Regions from separate parts of the Micromonospora sp. NPDC049240 genome, predicted to be linked through region 2. Evidence: riboswitches for the same ligand, from Rfam matches in the RefSeq annotation. Region 2 holds a riboswitch; the other holds the start of a gene.

Region 1 (10,455 bases), on a different contig from region 2:
ACGTGGACGTGGCAGGGGTCGGGCACATCCTCCCGGACGGGCGGGAGCTGTTCCGCGACGTGTCGTTCCGGGTCGGTGAGGGCGCCAAGGTGGCGCTCGTCGGCCCCAACGGCGCCGGCAAGACGACGTTGCTCCGGATGGTCGCCGGTGACCTGCCGGTGCCCACCGGCGCGATCGCCCGCGCCGGCGGGCTGGGCGTGATGCGGCAGTTCATCGGCATGATCGGTGACGAGTCGACGCTCGCCGACCTGGCCCTGTCACTCGCGCCGCCGGCGCTGCGCGACGCCGGGCGCCGGCTGGTCGAGACCGAGGCGGCCATGCGGACGGCCGAGGTCCGGGGCAAGTTCAGCTCCGCCGCCGGCAAGGCCCAGCTCGCGTACGCCGACGCGCTGGCCGCCTGGGGCGAAGCCGGCGGGTACGACGCCGAGGTGCTCTTCGACACCGTCACCACCATCGTGCTGGACCTGCCGTGGGACGCCGCCCGGGACCGACCGGTCCGGACGCTCTCCGGTGGCCAGCAGAAACGCTTCGCGCTGGAGCTGCTGCTGCGCGGCCCGGACGAGGTGCTGCTGCTCGACGAGCCGGACAACTTCCTCGACGTGCCCGGCAAGCGGTGGCTGGAGGCGCGGCTGCGGGAGTCCGCCAAGTCCGTGCTCTACGTCTCGCACGACCGGGAGCTGCTGGCGCAGACCGCCGACCGGGTGGTCGCCGTGGAGGGCGGCAGCGCCTGGGTGCACCCGGGCGGCTTCGCGAGCTGGCACGACGCGCGGGTGGCCCGGCACGCCCGCCTCGACGAGCTGCGTCGGCGCTGGGACGAGGAACACCAGAAGCTGCGCGAACTGATGCTGATGTACAAGCAGAAGGCCGCGTACAACGACGGGCTCGCCTCCCGCTACCAGGCCGCGCAGACCCGGCTGCGCAAGTTCGAGGAGGCCGGGCCGCCGCCCGTACCCCCGAAGGACCAGGACATCCGGATGCGGCTGACCGGCGGGCGGACCGGCAAGCGCGCGGTGATCGCCGAGCAACTTGAGCTGGACGGCCTGACCTACCCGTTCGACCTGGAACTCTGGTACGGCGACCGGGTCGCGGTGCTCGGCGCGAACGGGACCGGCAAGTCCCACTTCCTGCGCCTGCTGGCCCGCGGTGGCACCGACCCCGAGCCGGGCAACACGCCTGTCGACGGCGCCGCCGCGCTCGCGCCGGTCGCGCACGGCGGTGTGGTGCGGCTCGGTGCCCGGGTCCGGCCGGGGCACTTCTCGCAGACCCACGACCGCCCGGAGCTGATGGCGAAGACGCTTGTCGAGGTGCTGTGGCGGGGTGACGAGCACCGGGCCGGCATGGACCGGCACGCGGCCATGGCGGCGCTGTCCCGCTACGAGCTGGCCGGCCAGGGCGACCAGCGCTTCGGCACGCTCTCCGGCGGCCAGCAGGCCCGCTTCCTGGTGCTGCTGCTGGAGCTGTCCGGGGCCACGCTGCTGCTGCTCGACGAGCCGACCGACAACCTCGACCTGGCCTCCGCCGAGGCGCTGGAGGCCGGGCTGACCGCGTTCGACGGCACGGTGGTCGCGGTGACGCACGACAGGTGGTTCACCCGGACCTTCGACCGGTTCGTGCTGTTCCGCGGCGACGGGGACGTGGTGGAGACGCCGGAGCCGGTCTGGGACGTCGGATGATCGACCAGGAGCTGGTCGACCGGCTCTGCGCGGTCGACGGCGTGGTCGCGGTGGCGCTCGGCGGCAGCCGGGCCCGCGGCGAACACCGGCCCGACTCCGACTGGGACGTCGGCCTCTACTACCGGGGTACGCCGGACGTGGCCGGGCTGCGCGCGGTCGCCGACTCGGTCGCCGACAGCCCGGTGGACCTCACCGCACCCGGCGGCTGGGGCCCCTGGGTCGACGGCGGCGGCTGGCTGCGCGTCGGCGGGGTGGCGGTGGACTGGATCTACCGGGACCTGGACCGGGTGCACCGGGTCTGGGCGGACTGCCGCGCCGGCCGCTACACGGTCGAGGTGCAGGCCGGGCACCCGCTCGGGTTCTACTCGCCCGCGTACGCCGGGGAGGTCGCGCTCGGCCGGGTGCTGGGCGACCCGACCGGCGAGCTGACCGCGCTGCGGGCCGAGACCGTCCACTACCCGCCCGCGCTCGGCGCGGCACTCGTGGCCGGCGGCTGGGAGGCCGGCCTGCTGCTCGACGGCGCGGCCAAGGGCGCGGCCGGCGGCGATGCCGGGTACGTGGCCGGGTGCCTGTTCCGGGTGGTCGGCGTGCTCGCGCAGGCGCTGCACGGCCGGGCCGGGCGATGGCTGGTCAACGAGAAGGGCATGCTCGCCTCGGCCGGGCGGCTGCCGGGCACGCCACCGGACTTCACCGCCCGGGCGCAGGCGCTGCTCGGCGCGCTCGGGCGTACCCCGGTCGAGCTGGCGGCGACGGTCGGTGCCGCCCGGGCGCTCGTCGCCGACGCGCTGGGCTGAGACGCCCGGGCCGGCGGGCTCGGCCCGGTGGCAGCCGGTCGGGCTCGTCCCGGTGCTCGGGCGGCGGCGGGCATAGGGTGGGACTCGTGAGTGAGATGACCTACCGTCGGCTGGGCGACTCCGGACTCGTGGTGTCCGTGGTCGGCATCGGCTGCAACAACTTCGGCCGCAAACTCGACAGCGACGGCACCCGGGCGGTGGTCGACGCCGCGCTCGACGCCGGGATCACCTTCTTCGACACCGCCGACATCTACGGCGAACCGCAGGGCGGCTCCGAGGAGCTGCTCGGTCAGGCGCTCAAGGGGCGCCGCGACGACGTGGTGGTCGCCACCAAGTTCGGCATGGACATGCACGGCGCGAACGGGCCGGACCACGGCGCCCGGGGCGCCCGCCGCTACATCGCCCGCGCGGTCGAGGCGTCGCTGCGCCGGCTCGGCACCGACCACATCGACCTCTACCAGATGCACGAGCCCGACCCGGGCACGCCGATCGACGAGACGCTCGCCGCGCTGGACGACCTGGTGACCGCCGGCAAGGTGCGTTACCTCGGCAACTCCAACTTCGCCGGCTGGCAGATCGCCGACGCCGACTGGACCGCGTCGTCGGCGGGACGCACCCGGTTCATCTCCGCGCAGAACCACTACTCGCTGCTGGAGCGGGGGGTGGAGGACGAGGTGATCCCGGCCTGCGAGCGGTTCGGCCTCGGCATGCTGCCGTTCTTCCCGCTCGCCAACGGGCTGCTCACCGGCAAGTACAAGCGGGGTGAGGCGCCCCCGACGGGCAGCCGGCTGGCCGGCGGCGGCCGGTACGCCGAGCGGCTGGCGGCGGCGCGCTGGGACACCATCGAGGCGATCGAGGCGTACGCCGCCGAGCGGGGGATCAGCATGCTCCAGGTGGCCATCGGCGGGCTGGCCGCCCGGCCGGCGGTGACCTCGGTGATCGCCGGCGCGACCACTCCGGACCAGGTACGCGCCAACGCCGACGCGGGCACCTGGCAGCCCACCGACGAGGACCTAAACGCCCTGGACGCCCTCCTCTGACGGCTCCCGCGTCGCCCGTTGGGTGGGCAACTCGGTGAGTGGAACGCTATGGCTGTCTCCGGGGGGATTTGACGTTCATGGCGTTCCACTCACGGGCGGCGTTCCGCGAGGGCCTGGCGGACTAGGGCGACGGTGGCGGTTGGGCGGCGCAGCACGTCGTCGGCGGTGAACCTCAGCACGATCCAGCCGGCTGCGCGGAGCGCGTTGAGGCGTGCCACGTCCTGCCGGAACTGGGCCCGTTGCCGGTGGTGGTCGCCGTCGTACTCGACCGCGAGGCGCAGCGCCGGCCAGGCCAGGTCCACCCGGGCCAGGAAGTGCCCGCCGGCGCGCACCTCATGCTGGGCGGTCAGCGGGCCGAGGCCGGCGTCGAGGAGGAGCAGCCGCAGACGCGTCTCCATCGGGGACTCGCTCAACGGCTCGGCCAGCGCCAACACCTCGCGTAGCAGCGGTGCACCCGGCCAGCCCGGGTGTTCCGCGGCATAGGCTCGCAACGCGGTCAGTTCCACCACCCGCCGATGCAGCAGCGCGTCCACGGCGACCAGCGCCTCCGCCCGGGGACCGGCGCGGCCCAGGTCGAATGCGGTACGCAGCGGTGTGGTGACCGGCAGTCCGGCGAACCGGATGCGGTCCCGCTCCGGTAACGGCGACCGGATCACGCGTAACCGCGGATGCGGGCGCAGCCGAACGGCCGTCGGCAGCAGCGCGGTCACCGGGGCGTTCCGGGCGAGCAGGTCCGCGCCGAACAGGTAGGCGGCGCTGCGGCCGGCCAGCGCGGCGTCCGGCGGCAGCCGCAACCCGACCGCGTCGCACCACATCCGGTGGTCGTCGGCGCGGTATGCGTCGCGGTGCACGTACACGTCGGGCAGCAGGCGGACCCACGTCGGCCCGCGCAGCATCGGCCGGGTGAAACGTCCGTCGGCAACCGCTCGGCTGGCTCGGAACGGCCACGCGGACAGGTCGCGCGGGACGCGGGCGTGAGTCGACATCCCGGCAGCGTGCCGTGACTCGACGGTCACCCGCCGTCCCGGTCCGCCGGGTGGTGCGGTCCTGGGAAAAAACTCACCCGGTCTTCCGTACGGCGGGGAGGCGTCGTACGGTAGGCCGCAAGTGACCCACGGGAGCCCGGTGTGGACCGGGCTGAGAGGGGGGCTGACAGCCCCCGACCGTTGAACCTGATCCGGGTAATGCCGGCGCAGGGAGGAGCGTTGCCGTGCCGTCCCTGGGACGACTGCATCTCATCACCGACACCCGACCGGGGCGGGATCCGCTCGGCGTGCTGCGTGCCGCCCTGCCGGTGGGCCGCGCCGAACTCGTCGTGCAGGTCCGCGTGACGGACGACGCCACCGACCGGGAGGCGTACGAGCTGGCCCGCCGGGTGGTCGAGGCGTGCCGGCCGTACGGCACGTGTTGCCTGGTCAACGACCGGTTGCACGTGGCGCTCGCGGTGGGCGCGGCCGGTGGCCACGTCGGGGCGGACGACCTGCCGGTGGCCGCCGCCCGCCGGGTGCTCGGCGTCGACGCGGTGCTCGGCGCGACCGCCCGGGAGCCGGGCACGGCCCGGTCCGCGGTCGCCGCCGGAGCGAGCTACCTGGGCGTGGGCCCCTGCCATGCCACCGCCACGAAGCCGGGGCTGCCCGCGCCGATCGGCCCGGACGGGGTACGCGCGGTCACCGACGCGGTGACCGTGCCGGTGATCGCCATCGGCGGGGTGACCGCCGCGGCGGTGCCGGCGTTGCGGGCGGCCGGGGCGTACGGGGTGGCGGTGGTCGGCGCGCTGTCCGAGGCGGCCGACCCCGCGCACGCCACCGCCGAGCTGCTCGGTGCGCTGACGTGTTAAGCGGGGGCCCCTCCTCTACCGAATGCGTTAACAGGGGGCCCGTCCTTTCCGAGGTGGGGGTGGTGGGGGCGGGGCCGGTGGGGCTGGCGATCGCGTGGCGGTGCGCGCAGCGCGGGCTGCGGGTGAGCGTGTACGACGACCGCCCCGGGTCGGGCGCGGCGCGGGTCGCCGCCGGCATGCTCGCCCCGGTCGCCGAGGCGTACTTCGGTGAGCGGGAGCTGACCGGGCTGCTCGTCGGGTCCGCGGCCCGGTGGCCGGCGTTCGCCGCCGAGCTGGCCGAGGCGAGCGGCGTCGACCTGGGCCACCGCACCGAGGGCACGCTGGTGGTCGGGCTCACCGCCGACGACCTGGCCGAGGCGGGGCGGCTGTGGTCGTACCAGCAGGGTCTGGGGTTGCCGATCACGCCGCTGCGCCCGTCGGCGCTGCGCGACCGCGAGCCGGCGCTGGCCACCCGGGTGCGCGGCGGCGCGGTCGCGCCCGGCGACCACCAGGTCGACCCGCGCCGCCTGGTCGCCGCGCTGCGGGTCGCGGCGGAGCGGGCCGGCGTGACGTTCCGGCCGACGCGGGTCGGCGCGTTGTCCGAGGTGGACGCGCGGGTCACCGTGGTCGCGGCCGGCTGCGGCGCGGCGGCGCTGACCGGGCTGCCGATCCGGCCGGTGAAGGGCCAGGTGCTGCGGCTCCGCGCGCCCGCCGGCGGTCCGCCGGGCTTCCGGCACGTGATCCGGGGGTACGCCGACGGCGAGCCGGTCTACCTGGTGCCCCGGGCCGGCGGCGAGGTGGTGGTCGGCGCCACCGTGGAGGAACGCGCGGACGTCGAGGTGACCGCCGGCGGTGTGCTGCGGCTGCTCCGCGCCGCCGCCGAGCTGGTCCCCGAGCTGACCGAGTACGCGCTGGTGGAGGCCGTCGCCGGGCGGCGCCCGGGCACGCCGGACAACGCGCCGGTGATCGGGGCGCTGCCCGGCCGGCCCGGCGTGCTCGCCGCCACCGGGCACCACCGGCACGGCATCGTGCTCACCCCGGTCACCGCCGACCTGGTCACCGAACTGATCGTCAACGGCGAGCCGGATCCGGCGCTCGCCCCCTTCAGCCCGGCACGGTTTTCGAAGGAGCGCCTGTGGAACTGATCGTCAACGGCACGGGGCGGACGCTGCCCGACGGCGTCACGCTCGCCGAGGTGGTCCGCGCGGTGACCGGTCAGCAGCGCGGCCTCGCGGTCGCGGTCAACGGCGAGGTGGTGCCGCGCGGCGGTTGGCCGGCGAGCGTGCTGCGCGACGGCGACCGCGTCGAGGTGCTCAGCGCCGCGCAGGGCGGGTGACCGGGATGTCCCTGGAGATCGGCGGCGTGCCGCTCGGCTCCCGGCTGGTGCTCGGCACCGGCGGCGCGGCCAGCCTGGACGTGTTGGAGGCGGCGGTCCGGGCGTCCGGCACGGAGGTGGTGACGCTGGCGCTGCGCCGGGTCGACACCACGCCGGGTGGCGCGGGCGGGCTGCTCGACCTGCTGGAGCGGTGCGGGGTACGGCTGCTGCCGAACACGGCCGGCTGCCGGACCGCGGTGGAGGCGGTGAAGACGGCGCACCTGGTCCGGGAGGCGTTCGACACCGACTGGGTGAAGCTGGAGGTGATCGGCGACGAGCGCACGCTGCTGCCCGACGGGGTGGAGCTGCTGCGCGCCGCCGAGGAGCTGGTCGCCGACGGGTTCACCGTGCTGCCGTACACCTCGGACGATCCGGTGCTGGCCCGGCGGCTGGCCGACGTCGGCTGCGCCGCGGTGATGCCGGCCGGGTCGCCGATCGGCTCCGGTCTGGGCATCGGCAACCCGCATCACATCCGGCTGATCCGGCAGGCCGTCGACGTGCCGGTGATCCTCGACGCCGGTATCGGCACCGCCTCCGACGCCGCGCTCGCCATGGAACTGGGTTGCGACGGGGTGCTGCTGGCCAGCGCCGTCACCCGCGCCGCCGACCCGGTGGCCATGGCCACCGCCATGCGCCACGCGGTCGGGGCCGGTCGCCTGGCGTACGGGGCCGGCCGCATCCCCCGCCGCTGTCACGCGCTCCCGTCCACCCCCGACGACGGCCGGCCCGACCTGTGACCGGCGCCCGCGTCGCCACCGTTCCCGGCGGGTGGACGCGTACCGGCATCCGCGATCGCCCGGCCGGTGTGGTGCTGCTGACCGATCGGCGGGTCGCGCGGAGGCCGCTCGTCGAGGTGGTGGCGGCGGCCGTCGACGGGGGAGTGCGGTGGGTGGTGCTGCGGGAGAAGGACCTGCCGCGCGCCGAGCGCCTGGCGCTCGCCGTCGAGCTGCGCGCGGTCCTGGCCGACGTCGGCGGCACGCTGGTCGTGGCCGGACCGGACCCGCTCGACGGCGACGCCGTGCACCTGCCGGCCGCCGGCCCGTACCCGCCGCCGCGCCTCGGGCTGGTCGGCCGTTCCTGCCACGACGCCGCCGAACTGGCGCGACTGACCACCGAGGACTACGCGACGCTGTCCCCGGTCCTCCCCACCCGCACCAAACCCGGCTACGGCCCACCGTTGGGCCCGGAAGGGCTGCGCGCGCTGGTCGGGGTCGGCCCGGTGCCGGCGCTCGCCCTCGGCGGCATCGAGACCCCGGACCAGGTGCGGGCCTGCGTCGCGGCGGGTGCCACAGGGGTCGCCGTGCTCGGCGCGCTCATGCGCGCACCCGACCCGGCAGCGACCGCCGCCACGCTGGGCAGCGCCTTCGAGGAGGCGGCCACCCCGATGTCGCGCACCCCCCACCCGACGGCGGAGACCCCCACCGCAACCAGAGAAGGAACGCAGTGACGCCGCAGGTAGTCCTCACCATCGCCGGTTCCGACTCCGGCGGCGGCGCCGGCATCCAGGCGGACCTGAAGACGTTCGCCGCGCTCGGCGCGTACGGCACGAGCGTGCTCACGGCCGTCACCGCGCAGAACACGCGCGGCGTGGACGCCGTCCTGCCGCTGCCCCCGCAGACCGTCCGCGACCAGCTCGACAGCGTGCTCGGCGACTTCGACGTCCGGGCCGTGAAGACCGGCATGCTCGGCACGCCGGCGGTCGCCGAGGCGGTGGCCGGGGCGGCCCGGGACGGGCGACTGCCCCGGCTCGTCGTCGACCCGGTGCTGGTCGCCACCAGCGGGCACCGGCTCGGCGTGACGGAGGCGGTCGAGCGGCTGCTGCCGTACGCCGAGGTGGCGACGCCGAACTGCGCGGAGGCCGCGGCCCTCACCGGACGCCCGGTCGGCACGGTCGAGGAGATGGTCGCCGCGGCCGAGGCACTGGCCGCGCGCGGGCCGACGTTCGTGGTGGTGACCGGCGGCGACGTCGACGCGGCCGGCGAGTCGGTGGACGTGCTGGCCGGCGGCGGCACGACGCGGCTGCTGCGCGCGCCCCGGGTGGACACCCGGCACAACCACGGCACCGGCTGTTCGTTCGCCGCCGCCGTCGCGGTCCGGCTGGCGGCCGGCGACGCGGCGCCGGTCGCGGTGGCCGCCGCCAAGGAGTACGTGACCCGCGCGCTGACCGGCGCGCGGGGCTGGGAGCTGGGCGCGGGACGCGGCCCGCTGGACCACTTCGGCTGGTCCGCTTGAGCGACAGGGAGGCTGTCATGCAGGCACGTCGCAAGGTGTACGTGGAAGGGTCGCGGCCGGACATCCGGGTGCCGTTCGCGGAGGTGACGCTGACCGGGGACAACCCGCCGGTGCGGCTCTACGACACCTCGGGCCCGGGATCGGACCCGGAGGTGGGGCTGCCCGCGCTGCGCGGGCCGTGGATCGCCGAGCGGGGCGACGTCGCGCCGGTGCGGGGCGCCGGCAGCCCGCTGGCGGGAACCCGGCCGACCCAGCTCGCGTACGCCCGGGCCGGGACCGTCACGCCGGAGATGGAGTTCGTGGCGATCCGGGAGGGCGTCACGCCGGAGTTCGTCCGGGACGAGATCGCCGCCGGGCGGGCCGTGCTGCCGCTCAACGTCAACCACCCGGAGTGCGAGCCGGCGATCATCGGCAGGGCGTTCCTGGTGAAGGTGAACGCCAACATCGGCACCTCGGCGGTCACCTCGTCGGTGGCCGAGGAGGTCGAGAAGCTCACCTGGGCGACCCGGTGGGGCGCGGACACCGTGATGGACCTCTCCACCGGCAGGCGGATCCACCAGACCCGCGAGGCGATCGTGCGCAACGCGCCGGTGCCGATCGGCACGGTGCCGATCTACCAGGCGTTGGAGAAGGTCGGCGGGGACCCGGTGAAGCTGAGCTGGAAGGTGTTCCGGGAGACCGTGATCGAGCAGGCGGAGCAGGGCGTCGACTACATGACCGTGCACGCCGGCGTGCTGCTGCCGTACGTGCCGCTGGCCGTGGACCGGGTCACCGGCATCGTCTCCCGGGGCGGTTCGATCATGGCGGCCTGGTGCCTGGCGCACCACGAGGAGAACTTCCTCTACACCAACTTCCGCGAGCTGTGCGCGTTGCTGGCGAAGTACGACGTGACGTTCTCGCTCGGCGACGGGCTGCGTCCCGGGTCCATCGCGGACGCCAACGACGAGGCGCAGTTCGCCGAGTTGCGTACGCTCGGCGAGCTGACCACGGTGGCCTGGGAGCACGACGTCCAGGTGATGATCGAGGGCCCGGGGCACGTGCCCATGCACAAGATCAAGGAGAACGTGGACCTCCAGCAGGAGTGGTGCCACGAGGCGCCGTTCTACACGCTGGGCCCGCTGACCACCGACATCGCGCCCGCGTACGACCACATCACGTCCGCGATCGGCGCCGCCATGATCGGCATGTTCGGCACCGCGATGCTCTGCTACGTGACGCCGAAGGAGCACCTCGGGCTGCCGGACCGGGACGACGTGAAGGCCGGCGTGATCGCGTACAAGATCGCGGCGCACGCGGCCGACCTGGCCAAGGGGCACGCCGGTGCGCAGGCGTGGGACGACGCGCTCTCCAAGGCGCGGTTCGAGTTCCGCTGGGAGGACCAGTTCAACCTGGCGCTCGACCCGGAGACGGCCCGGGCGTACCACGACGCGACGCTGCCGGCCGAGCCGGCCAAGACCGCGCACTTCTGCTCGATGTGCGGACCGAAGTTCTGCTCCATGAAGATCACCCAGGAGCTGAAGGACTA
Region 2 (10,455 bases):
AGCGCGCCCTGATCGCCCGCGCGCTGGCCGGCGGCCCGGAGCTGCTGGTGCTGGACGAGCCGACCGCCGGCGTGGACGCGGCCAGCCAGGAGGCGTTCGCCGGGGCGCTGCGCGGGTTCCGCGACGGCGGCGGCACGGTGCTGCTGGTCGCCCACGAGCTGGGGCCGCTGCGCCCGCTGATCAGCCGGGCCGTGGTGGTGCACCAGGGCGGCATCGCCCACGACGGCGCGGTGCCCGAGCCGGCCGGCCACCACGCCGACCCGGACCACGAGCATGTGCACCCGCACTGCGACGAGGAGCCCGCCGGGCTCTGGAGGAGCATCTGAGATGGACCTCTTCCAGTACGACTTCATGCTCCGTGCCCTGGTCGGCGCGCTGGTCATCGGCCTGGCCGCGCCGGCGCTCGGCATCTACCTGGTGCAGCGCCGGCTGGCGTTGATCGGCGACGGCATCGGGCACGTGGCGCTCACCGGCGTCGGCGCCGGGTTGCTGCTCAACCGTTCCCCGGTGCTGGTGGCGGTGCTCGCCGCCACGCTCGGCGCAGTCGTGATCGAGCTGGTCCGCGCGTACGGGCGCACCTCCGGCGACCTCGCGCTGGCGCTGCTGTTCTACGGCGGCATCGCCGGCGGTGTGATGCTCGTCGGCCTCTCCGACGCCAGCAGCGGGTCGCTCAACGCGTACCTCTTCGGGTCGCTGACCACCACGTCGCAGGGCGACCTGGTCACCATCGGCGTGCTCGGCGCGGTGCTGCTGGTGACCATGCTGGTGCTGCGCCCGGCGCTGTTCGCGGTCTGCCACGACGAGGAGTACGCGCGCGTCTCCGGCCTGCCGGTGCGGGCGCTGAACCTGCTCGTCGCGGTGGGCACCGCGGTGACCGTGACCATCGCCATGCGGGCGGTCGGCGTGCTGCTGATCAGCGCGTTGATGGTGGTGCCAGTGGCCACGGCCCAGCAGGTGACCCGCGGTTTCCGGTCCACCATGACGGCGGCCATGGCGTTGGGGCTGTTCGCGGCCGGGGCCGGGGTGTGGGTGGCCGCCACGGCCGACACCGCGCCGGGCGCCTCGGTGGTGCTGGTGGCGATCGGCTCGTTCCTGGTGGTGGCGCTGCTGGCGGCCGGCGGGCGGACGCTGCGGCGGCGTCGCGGCCGGGCGACGCCGACTCCCGCGCCGGTCGAGCCGGCCGAGCACGAGGTGCTGCTCGGATGAGAGCGCCCCAACCGGCAGTGGTTATCGTTACGGGGTGACCGGGACCAACGGGTACGACGCCTTCGAGGGCGCGGGCGAGCTGCTCCGTGCCCTCTCGGCCCCGATCCGGCTCGCCATCGTCAGCGAGCTGGCCGAGGGTGAGCGCTGCGTGCACGAGCTGGTCGAGACGCTCGGCGCCCCGCAGCCGCTGGTGTCCCAGCACCTACGCGTGTTGCGCGGCGCCGGGGTGGTGCGCGGCTCGCGACGCGGTCGGGAGATCGCGTACGCGCTCGTCGACGAGCACGTCGCGCACATCGTGGCGGACGCCGTCAGCCACGCCGGGGAGGGATCGGCATGACCACCGGCACGCCGCGTACCACCCGGCAACGCAGCGCGGTGAGCGCGCTGCTGGACGAGGTCGAGGGCTTCCACAGCGCCCAGGACCTGCACGCCATGCTGCGCCGACGGGGCGACCGGATCGGGCTGACCACGGTCTACCGGACGTTGCAGGTGCTCGCCGACGCCGGCGAGATCGACGTGATGCGCCCGCCGGGTGGCGAGCACCTCTACCGGCGGTGCAGCGACGACGGGCACCACCACCACCTGGTCTGCCGGGGCTGCGGTCGTACTGTCGAGGTGGCCGGGCCGGCGGTGGAGAAGTGGGCGGACCGCATCTCCGCCGAGCACGGCTTCACCGAGGTCAGCCACACCCTGGAGATCTTCGGCACCTGCCCGGCCTGCGCCGGCCGGTAAATCCGACCGGTGCCGCCGGGGCCGCGCCGTGGCAGGCTGTCCCGCGTGAAGATCTACGCCGACCGTTTTCCGACCGCCCTCCGCCAGCTCCTGACCGACCTGCTCGTGGTCGTCTGGGTGTACGCGGCGATCCGCTTCGCGCTCTGGCTGCACGACCTGGTCGAGAAGCTCGCCGTACCCGGGCAGAAGCTGGAGGGCGCCGGCGGCGGTCTCGCCGACAACCTGGCCGACGCCGGCGGCAAGGTGGGCCGGGTGCCGCTGGTCGGCGACGAGCTGACCGCGCCCTTCACCCGGGCCGCCGACGCCGCGCGCGCGATGGCCGAGGCCGGCCGGGACCAGCAGGAGCTGGTCGGCCAGTTGGCGCTCGCGTTGACCGTCGCGGTGCTGGTGTTCCCGCTCGGCCTGGTGCTGTTCGGCTGGCTGCCGCTGCGGGTGCGCTGGATGCGCCGGGCCGGCGCGGCGAAGGCCATGTCCGCCGCGCCCGCCGGCCGGGACCTGCTGGCGTTGCGCGCGCTCGCCGGTCAGCCGCTGTCGAAGCTCCAGCGGATCGCACCGGACGTGGCCGAGGCGTGGCGGCGCGGCGACGACGCCACCGTCGACGCGCTCGCCGCGCTGGAGCTGCGCGGACTGGGGTTGCGCACCGGCCGGTAGGGTGTCCCGGTGCTGTACTTCCTGATCGTCGTGGCCGTGCTGCTGCTGGCCTACGCGGGCGTGCTGGTGAGTTTCGTCCGCAAGGGTCGCAAGATCCCGCCGGCGGCCTACCTGGTGCTGGCCGCCCTCAACGGCCTGATCCTCGCCGCGGTGATCGCCTGGGCCATCGCCCGCCGCTGAGCGGGTGTTGGAAGGGGCCCCCTCCTATACCGGAGGCGTTAGCAGGGGGCCCCTCCTTTCACAGTCGGCGGCGGACGTCGTCGGCGGTGGAGGGGCCTGGGGTCCAGGGGGCCACCCAGGGGAGGTCAGTTGGTGGGGTGATCACGCCGGCCTCCACGGAGGCGTACCGGCCGGCGACGATCCGCTTCGCGGCGGCCACGTCGACCGAGTCGGTGTTCGACCAGAGGCCGGTGAACAGCTCGTCGACGCGCAGCCGCGCCTGGCGGCAGAACAGGTCGGCCAACTCGATGTTCTCCGGGTGTTCGAGCCGCTCGGCGTACGCCCGGACGCAGACCGCGGACATCGCGAACAGCTCCGCGCCGATGTCCACCACCCGGCCGAGGAACGCCTGCTTGCGCTCCATCCTGCCCTGCCACCGGGACATCGCGTAGAACGTCGACCGGGCCAGCTTGCGGGAGGTCCGCTCGACGTGCCGCAGGTGCCCGGCCAGCGGCCCGAACTCTTGGTACGCCCCGGGCGCCTGCCCCTTGCCGACCGCGAGCGTGGGCAGCCACTTCGCGTAGAAGGCACCGGCCCGCGCGCCGGCGGCGGCCTTGCGGCCCAGCCCGGCGTCCGGGTCGATGATGTCGCCGGCCACCGAGAGGTGCGCGTCGACCGCCTCACGGGCGATCAGCAGGTGCATGATCTCGGTGGAGCCCTCGAAGATCCGGTTGATCCGCAGGTCCCGCAGGAGCTGCTCGACCGCGGCCGGTCGTTCGCCCCGGGCTTCGAGCGAGTCGGCCGTCTCGTAGCCGCGCCCGCCCCGGATCTGGATCAGCTCGTCGGCGATCCGCCACGCCATCTCGCTGGCGTAGAGCTTGACCAGCGCCGCCTCGATCCGGATGTCGTTGCGGTCGTCGTCGGCGAGCAGGCAGGACAGGTCCAGCATGGACTCCATGCCGTACGTGGTGGCGGCGATGAACGACAGCTTCTTCGCCACCGCCTCGTGCTCGCCGACCGGCCGGCCCCACTGGACCCGGTCGGCGGCCCACTCCCGGGCCACGTTCAACGCCCACTTGCCGGCGCCCACGCACATCGCCGGCAGCGACAGCCGGCCGGTGTTCAGCGTGGTCAGCGCGATCTTCAGGCCCTTGCCCTCGCCGCCGATCACGTTCTCGGCCGGCACCACCACGTCGTGGAACCGGGTGAGGCTGTTCTCCAGGCCGCGCAGCCCGACGAAGGAGTTGCGCCGTTCCACCGTGATGCCCTCGCTGTCGCCCTCCACCACGAACGCGGTGATCCCGCCGCGCCGCCCCTCGGTGGCCGGCACCCGGGCCATCACCACCAGCAGGGTGGCGACCGTGCCGTTGGTGGCCCAGAGCTTCACCCCGTTGAGCCGGTAGCCGGTGCCGTCCTCGGTCGGCTCGGCGGTGGTGGCCAGCCGCGCCGGGTCGGAGCCGACGTCCGGCTCGGTGAGCAGGAACGCGGAGACCTCGCCGGCGGCCAGCCGGGGCAGGAAACGGTCCTTCTGCTCGGGCGTGCCGAACATCTTCAGCGGCTGCGGCACGCCGATCGACTGGTGCGCGGAGAGCAGCGCGCCGATCGCCGGGCTCACCGAACCGGCGAGCATCAACGCCCGGCAGTAGTGCAGGTTGCTGAGCCCGAGGCCGCCGTACTTCCGGTCGATCTTCATGCCGAACGCGCCGAGCCCGGCCATGCCGTGGAACACGTCGTCCGGGATCCGCGCGTCGCGCTCGATCGCCGCGCCGTCCACCTCGGCGCCCAGGTACGCCCCGAACGCGTCGAGGAACTCCGCCGCGCGGGCGGTGTCGGCCGGGTCGGACCGGGGCCACGGGTTGATCAGGTCGAGCCGGAACCGGCCGAGGAAGAGTTCCTTGCCGAAACTGGGCCGGTCCCAGGCCGCCTCGCGGGCCGCCTCGGCGACCTGGCGGGCCTCCTTCTCGGAGACCTGGCCGGCCTCGGTGGGCAGCGGTCCCACCCCGTCGGCGTTGTTCTGTGTCGTGGTCACGGCTGCCTCCTGGATGGTCGGTCCGGCTGCGATCGACGCGCTCGACGAAAACGACGCTACCCCCGGGTGTTACCCAGGGGTAGCGTCGCGTGCACGTCCGATTTGGCGGACCGTCAGTCGCCGGCCAGCGTCTGCGGGTCGTCGTCATCGTCGTCGATGTCGTCCTCACCCCAGTTGCGCCGCGCGAACGGCAGGATCGCCCAGAACGTCAGGAACCAGATGCCGGTGAGCGCGCTGAGCAGGAACGCGATCGGCCGGTCCAGCACGAAGTCGCTGACCAGCAGCACCGAGCTGACCATCGCGATCAGCATGAAGAACAGGCCGCCGGTGGCCATCCGGTGGGCGAAGCGGACCAGCTCCGGCTTGCGGCCCTGGCGGAACAGCGCCCGGTGGAACGCCACCGGCGAGATGATCATCGCGGCGGACGCGGCGGCGGCCAGCAACGCCAGGATGTAGACGTCGCGCTGGAACTCGGTGGTCCGGGTGAACCCGTTGCTGAACGGCAGCGTCAGCAAGAAGGCGAAGAGGATCTGCACGCCGGTCTGCGCGACGCGCAACTCCTGGAGCAGATCGGCGAAGTTGCGCTGCCAGCGCTGCTTCTCGGATTCCTTGGACACTCGCGAACCTCCGGTGAAGACGGCACGGCCGGCGGGTGAACGCCCGCCGGCAGCAGCGCCTGTGCCCGATTCCGGTGATCGCGAAACCGGCTCAGGATCCCCGGCGGATCCGTCCTGCGTACCGGGCTTCCAGCTCCGCGTTGTGCTCGTCGCCGCCGGTGATGTTGGCGGACAGGTAGACCGGCGGCCGCTCTCCCGCCGCCACCAGCCGGGCCACCACCTCGACGGTGATCTGCTGGGCCAGCAGCGCCGCGGTGATCGACGAGACCGCGCCGACCGCGCCGCCGCCGGGCAACGGCAGCGTCGCGTCGCCGTACGGGGCGCCGTTGTCCAGCACCACGTCGGCGAAGTCGGCCAGCTTCCGCCCGGACGGGTGCCGCGAGGTCATCCGCGCCGAGTGCCGCGCCGAGGTGATCGCCACCAGCCCGTGCCCGCGCTGCTTCACGATCGACGCGAACTCGACCATCGCCCCGTTCACGCCCGAGTTGGAGGCGAGCACGAACACGTCCGGCGGCCGAACCGGGGCCAGCTCGTAGAGCCGGCGCGCCACCGCCGGCTCGCGTTCCAGCTTCGGACCGAGCACGTCGGCCGGCTCGCCGCCGTGCAGTACCAGGTCGCGCAGCGCGATGCGGTTGGTGGGCACCAGCCCGCCGGCGCGGCCGGCGATCTCCATGGCGAGCGCCTCGGAGTGCCCGGTGCCGAACGCGTGCACCACCCCGTCGGCACGGAGCGCCGCCACGATCAGATCGGCCGCCTCCGCCACGTTCCCCCGCTGCTCGGTGGCCACCTGCTGCATCGTCGACGTCACCGTCGCCAGGTACGCCTCGGCGCTCACCGTCATGCCTCCTCCGTCCCTCGGACCCGGGCCAGGACCGCCTCGGCCAGCGGGCCCGGGGCCTCGTCGGGGATCCAGTGGCTGACGCCGGCCAGGGTCACGAACCGGTAGTCGCCGGTGACGTGTCCCGCGCACGCCTCGGCGGCGGTCCGGCCGACCGCCACGTCCTTGTCGCTCCACACGTACGTGGTCGGCACCGCCACCGGGCCGACCGCCTTCATGTCCGACCCGCTCATCGCGCGGTACCAGTTCAGCGCCGCAGTGAGCGCTCCCGGCTCCCGCATCGGGTCGGCGTACCGGGCGACGGTGGCCGCGTCGCCGACGCCGCGCAGCATCCGGCGCAGCACGGCGCCGTGCAGCGCCAGCAGGACCTTCTCCGCCTTGCCCGGCATCCGGAACAGCGCCATGTAGGCGGACTTGGCCTTCTGCCGGGGATCGTTGGCGAGCGCGTGGCCCATCGCGGCCGGGTGCGGCACCGACACCGCGGTCAGCGTCCGCACCCGCTCCGGGTGCGCCGCCGCCAGGCCCCAGGCCACGATCGCGCCCCAGTCGTGGCCGACCACGTGTGCGGCGGTCACCCCGAGCGCGTCCAGCACGGCCGCCGCGTCGGCCACCAGCTCCGGAATCCGGTACGCCTCGACCGCCGCCGGCCGCGCGCCGGGCGAGTAGCCGCGCTGGTCGAGCGCGTACGTGCGCAGCCCGGCGGCGTGCAGCGCGGGCGTCACCGCGTCCCACTCGCCGGAGTGCTGCGGAAAGCCGTGCAGCAGCAGGACGGGGTCGCCGCCCTCGGGGCCGCCGGTGCGTACCTCGAACGTCAGATTTCGCGTCTCGACCCGCATGATCGCCAGCCTACCGACAGTCGCCCTGCTGGGCCCGGCCCCGACGTCGGTGCTAGCGTCTGCGACGAGACAACTTCACATCCGACAGGGGAGCGCACAGCGCTGAGAGTGCGGGCCGGTGCCCGCAGACCCTCGAACCTGATCTGGGTAATGCCAGCGCAGGGAGTTCGGTCGACCTCCAGCCGCGTCGACGTCCGGCATTCCGGGCGCGGCGTGCGTCTTCTCCTGGTTCCTCACCACGAACTGGGAGCCACCGTGAACCACACCGACAGCAACCGCTGGCGTACCGTCGACATCGTCGTCGCCTCGGTCATCGCCGTCGCCTTCGGCGTCGTCTTCTGGGCCTGGGGCCTGCTCTGGAGCGCCACCGACGCGGCGTTCGCGTTCTTTCCGCCGGCGCAGGCGGTGCTCTACGGCGTGTGGCTGATCCCGGCGGTGCTCGCCGGCCTGATCATCCGCAAGCCGGGCGCCGCGCTCTACTGCGAGACGGTGGCCGCGATCGTCTCCGCGCTGCTGGGCAGCCAGTGGGCGGGCATCGTGATCCTCCAGGGCCTGATGCAGGGCATCGGCGCGGAGTTGGCGTTCGCCGCGTTCCGCTACCGCTCGTTCAAGCTGCCGGTGGCGGTGCTGGCCGGCGCGCTGACCGGCCTGGGCGCGGCGATCTTCGACTTCGTCTACTGGAACAAGGCGTACGAGCTGACCTCCTACCGCATCCCGTACGCGCTCATCACGATCGTCAGCGCCACGGTCGTCGCCGGCCTCGGCGCCCACCTGCTGACCCGCGCCCTGGCCAACACCGGCGTCCTGGACCGTTTCCCCGCCGGCCGCGACCGCGCCCTGGTCTGACGGCGTCCGCCGTTGATCAAGGAGTTTGCGTCGGCGGCGGGCGGTTTCCCTGACGCGAACTTCTTGATCAACGAGGCTGGGGAGGGGGTGGCGCGGTGAGCGGGGTGGTTCTGCGGGGGTTCGGGTGGCGGCACGGGGGGCGGAAACGCTGGGCGGTGCGCGGGGTGGACCTGCGCGTCGAGAGCGGGGAGCGGGTGCTGCTGCTGGGGGCGTCGGGGGCCGGGAAGAGCACGCTGCTGGCGGCGCTGGCCGGGCTGCTGCCGGAGGACTCCGGCGAGCAGGAGGGGGCCGTCGAGATCGACGGGCTGGACCCGCGCAAGGCCCGCGAACGCGTCGGCGTGCTGTTCCAGGACCCGGAGACCCAGCTCGTGATGGCCCGCTCCGGCGACGACGTCGCGTTCGGGCTGGAGAACCGCGGCGTGCCGGCCGGGGAGATCTGGCCCCGGGTCGACCACGCGTTGCGCCGGGTCGGCTTCCCCTACCACCGGGACCGCCCGACCGCCGCGCTCAGCGGCGGCGAGCAGCAGCGGCTGGCCCTCGCCGGGGCGCTCGCGCTGCGGCCGGGGCTGTTGCTGCTCGACGAGCCGACCGCCAACCTCGACCCGGCCGGCGCCGCGCTGGTCCGCCGGGCGGTCGCGGACGGGCTCGACCCGGACACCACGCTGATCCTGGTGGAGCACCGGGTCGCCGAGGCGCTGCCGCTCGTCGACCGCGTGGTGGTGCTGGAACCGGGTGGCGGCGTGCGCGCCGACGGGCCGCCCGGCGCGGTCTTCGCCGCGCACGGCGAGGCGCTCGCCGCCGCCGGGGTCTGGGTGCCCGGGCACACCGTGCCGCCGCGACACGCCACCGCGCCGGCCGGCGACGTGCTGCTCACCGCCGACCGGCTCGGCCTGCCGCCCCGGCTGGCCCCCACCGACCTCCGGGTACGCGCCGGCGAGGCGCTCGCCGTCCTCGGCCCGAACGGCGCCGGCAAGTCCACGCTGGCACTGCTCCTCGGCGGCCTGCTGCGCCCCGGCACCGGCACGGTCACCGCGGCCACGGAGCTGGCCGGGCGGGACGCGCGCACTCCCCCGCACCGCTGGCGGGCGCCGGCGCTGGCCCGCCGGATCGGCTCGGTCTTCCAGGACCCGGAGCACCAGTTCGTCACCGGTACGGTCCGCGACGAACTGGCGCTCGGCCCGCGCCGGACCGGGCAGCCCGAGGTGGCGGTCACCGCCACCGTGGACGCGCTGCTGCACCGGCTGCGACTGGACCGGCTGGCCGGCGCCAACCCGTACACCCTCTCCGGTGGCGAGGCGCGGCGGCTGAGCGTGGCGACCGCCCTGGCCACCGCGCCCCGCCTGCTGATCTGCGACGAGCCCACGTTCGGCCAGGACCGGCGCACCTGGCGGGAACTGGTCGACCTGCTCGCCGAGCTGCGCGACGCCGGCCACGGCGTGGTCACGGTGACCCACGACGCGGACTTCGTCGCCGCGCTGGCCGACCGGACGCTCACCCTGGACCGCCCGGCCGGGTCCGACGAGCCGGGCCGGTCTCCCTCGCCGCCGGGCCGAGGGGCGGGTACGCCGTGATCGACCTGGAGCCGGTGGCGACGCCGGGCGCCCCGCTGGCCCGGCGCAACCCGGTGGCGAAGCTGGCCGCCGCGATGGTGTTCACCATCGTGCTGGTGGCGACGCTGGACCCGGTCGCGCCGGCCATCGCCATCGCGGTCGAGCTGGCCGTGCTGCCGCTGTTCGGGGTCCGCTACCGGGTGCTCGCCCGCCGGGCGTGGCCGCTGCTGGCCGCCGCCGTCGGCATCCTGGTCACGCTGGTGCTCTTCGCCGCCGACCGGTCCGGGCCGGTGCTGGTCGAGGCCGGGCCGGTGCTGGTCACCCAGGGCGTCCTGGTCACCGCGCTCGGGCTGGTGCTGCGCATGCTCGCGGTGGCGCTGCCCGGCATCATCGTGTTCGCCACCACGGACCCGACCGAACTGGCCGACGCGCTGATCCAGAACGCGAAGGCGCCGGCCCGGTTCGCCATCGGCGCGCTGGCCGCGTTCCGGCTGGTGCCGCTGCTCGAACAGGAGTGGCGGATGATCAGCATGGCCCGCCGGGCCCGGGGGGTGGACGCCGGCCGCAACCCGGTGGCCAAGCTGCGGCTCTTCGCGTCCACCGCGTTCACGCTGCTGGTCGGCGCGATCCGGCGCGGTACCCGGCTGGCCGTGGCGATGGACGCCCGCGGCTTCGACGCGGGCACCCCGCGTACGGTCGCCCGCCGACAGCGCTTCACCCGCGCGGACGCCCTGCTCGTGCTCGCCGCCGCCCTGCTGGCCGGTGCCGCCCTGACCACCAGCATCCTCCTCGGCACCTTCCGCCCCCTGATCGGCTGACCCCCTCCCCTCCCGGCCCGGCGATCATGAAGTTGACGGCATTCCCTGTCCGTTTTGCCGCCGCCAACCTCATGATCGACGCACCGCGGGGCGATCTTGGAAGGAAACGGCCCGTGGAGGGGCCGGGAGCTTCCAAGATCTATTGCGATCTCCGCGCACCCCCCGTGACGGGG

The links. A riboswitch is a leader RNA that binds a small molecule or an ion and turns the genes downstream of it on or off. The one in region 2 is predicted to bind thiamine pyrophosphate.
Region 1: linked by a shared signal. The riboswitch ahead of thiE (thiamine phosphate synthase) and the one ahead of AB0B02_RS16260 (ECF transporter S component) in region 2 are both predicted to bind thiamine pyrophosphate.

What each region holds. Positions count from the first base shown of each region.
Region 1 is NZ_JBEZCX010000004.1:159,705-170,159, reverse strand. Features, by position in the region: gene AB0B02_RS07885 (ATP-binding cassette domain-containing protein) at 1-1,673, shown strand, start outside; gene AB0B02_RS07880 (nucleotidyltransferase domain-containing protein) at 1,670-2,467, shown strand; gene AB0B02_RS07875 (aldo/keto reductase) at 2,545-3,507, shown strand; gene AB0B02_RS07870 (DUF559 domain-containing protein) at 3,597-4,493, opposite strand; TPP riboswitch at 4,612-4,723, shown strand; gene thiE (thiamine phosphate synthase) at 4,718-5,344, shown strand; gene thiO (glycine oxidase ThiO) at 5,338-6,468, shown strand; gene thiS (sulfur carrier protein ThiS) at 6,459-6,659, shown strand; gene AB0B02_RS07850 (thiazole synthase) at 6,656-7,435, shown strand; gene AB0B02_RS07845 (thiamine phosphate synthase) at 7,483-8,145, shown strand; gene thiD (bifunctional hydroxymethylpyrimidine kinase/phosphomethylpyrimidine kinase) at 8,142-8,930, shown strand; gene thiC (phosphomethylpyrimidine synthase ThiC) at 8,948-10,455, shown strand, end outside.
Region 2 is NZ_JBEZCX010000009.1:223,619-234,073, forward strand. Features, by position in the region: gene AB0B02_RS16210 (metal ABC transporter ATP-binding protein) at 1-326, shown strand, start outside; gene AB0B02_RS16215 (metal ABC transporter permease) at 328-1,206, shown strand; gene AB0B02_RS16220 (metalloregulator ArsR/SmtB family transcription factor) at 1,241-1,543, shown strand; gene AB0B02_RS16225 (transcriptional repressor) at 1,540-1,938, shown strand; gene AB0B02_RS16230 (hypothetical protein) at 1,984-2,589, shown strand; gene AB0B02_RS16235 (hypothetical protein) at 2,599-2,769, shown strand; gene AB0B02_RS16240 (acyl-CoA dehydrogenase family protein) at 2,828-4,777, opposite strand; gene AB0B02_RS16245 (DUF6328 family protein) at 4,891-5,394, opposite strand; gene AB0B02_RS16250 (SIS domain-containing protein) at 5,486-6,235, opposite strand; gene AB0B02_RS16255 (alpha/beta hydrolase) at 6,232-7,068, opposite strand; TPP riboswitch at 7,145-7,251, shown strand; gene AB0B02_RS16260 (ECF transporter S component) at 7,324-7,914, shown strand; gene AB0B02_RS16265 (ABC transporter ATP-binding protein) at 8,010-9,485, shown strand; gene AB0B02_RS16270 (energy-coupling factor transporter transmembrane component T) at 9,482-10,282, shown strand.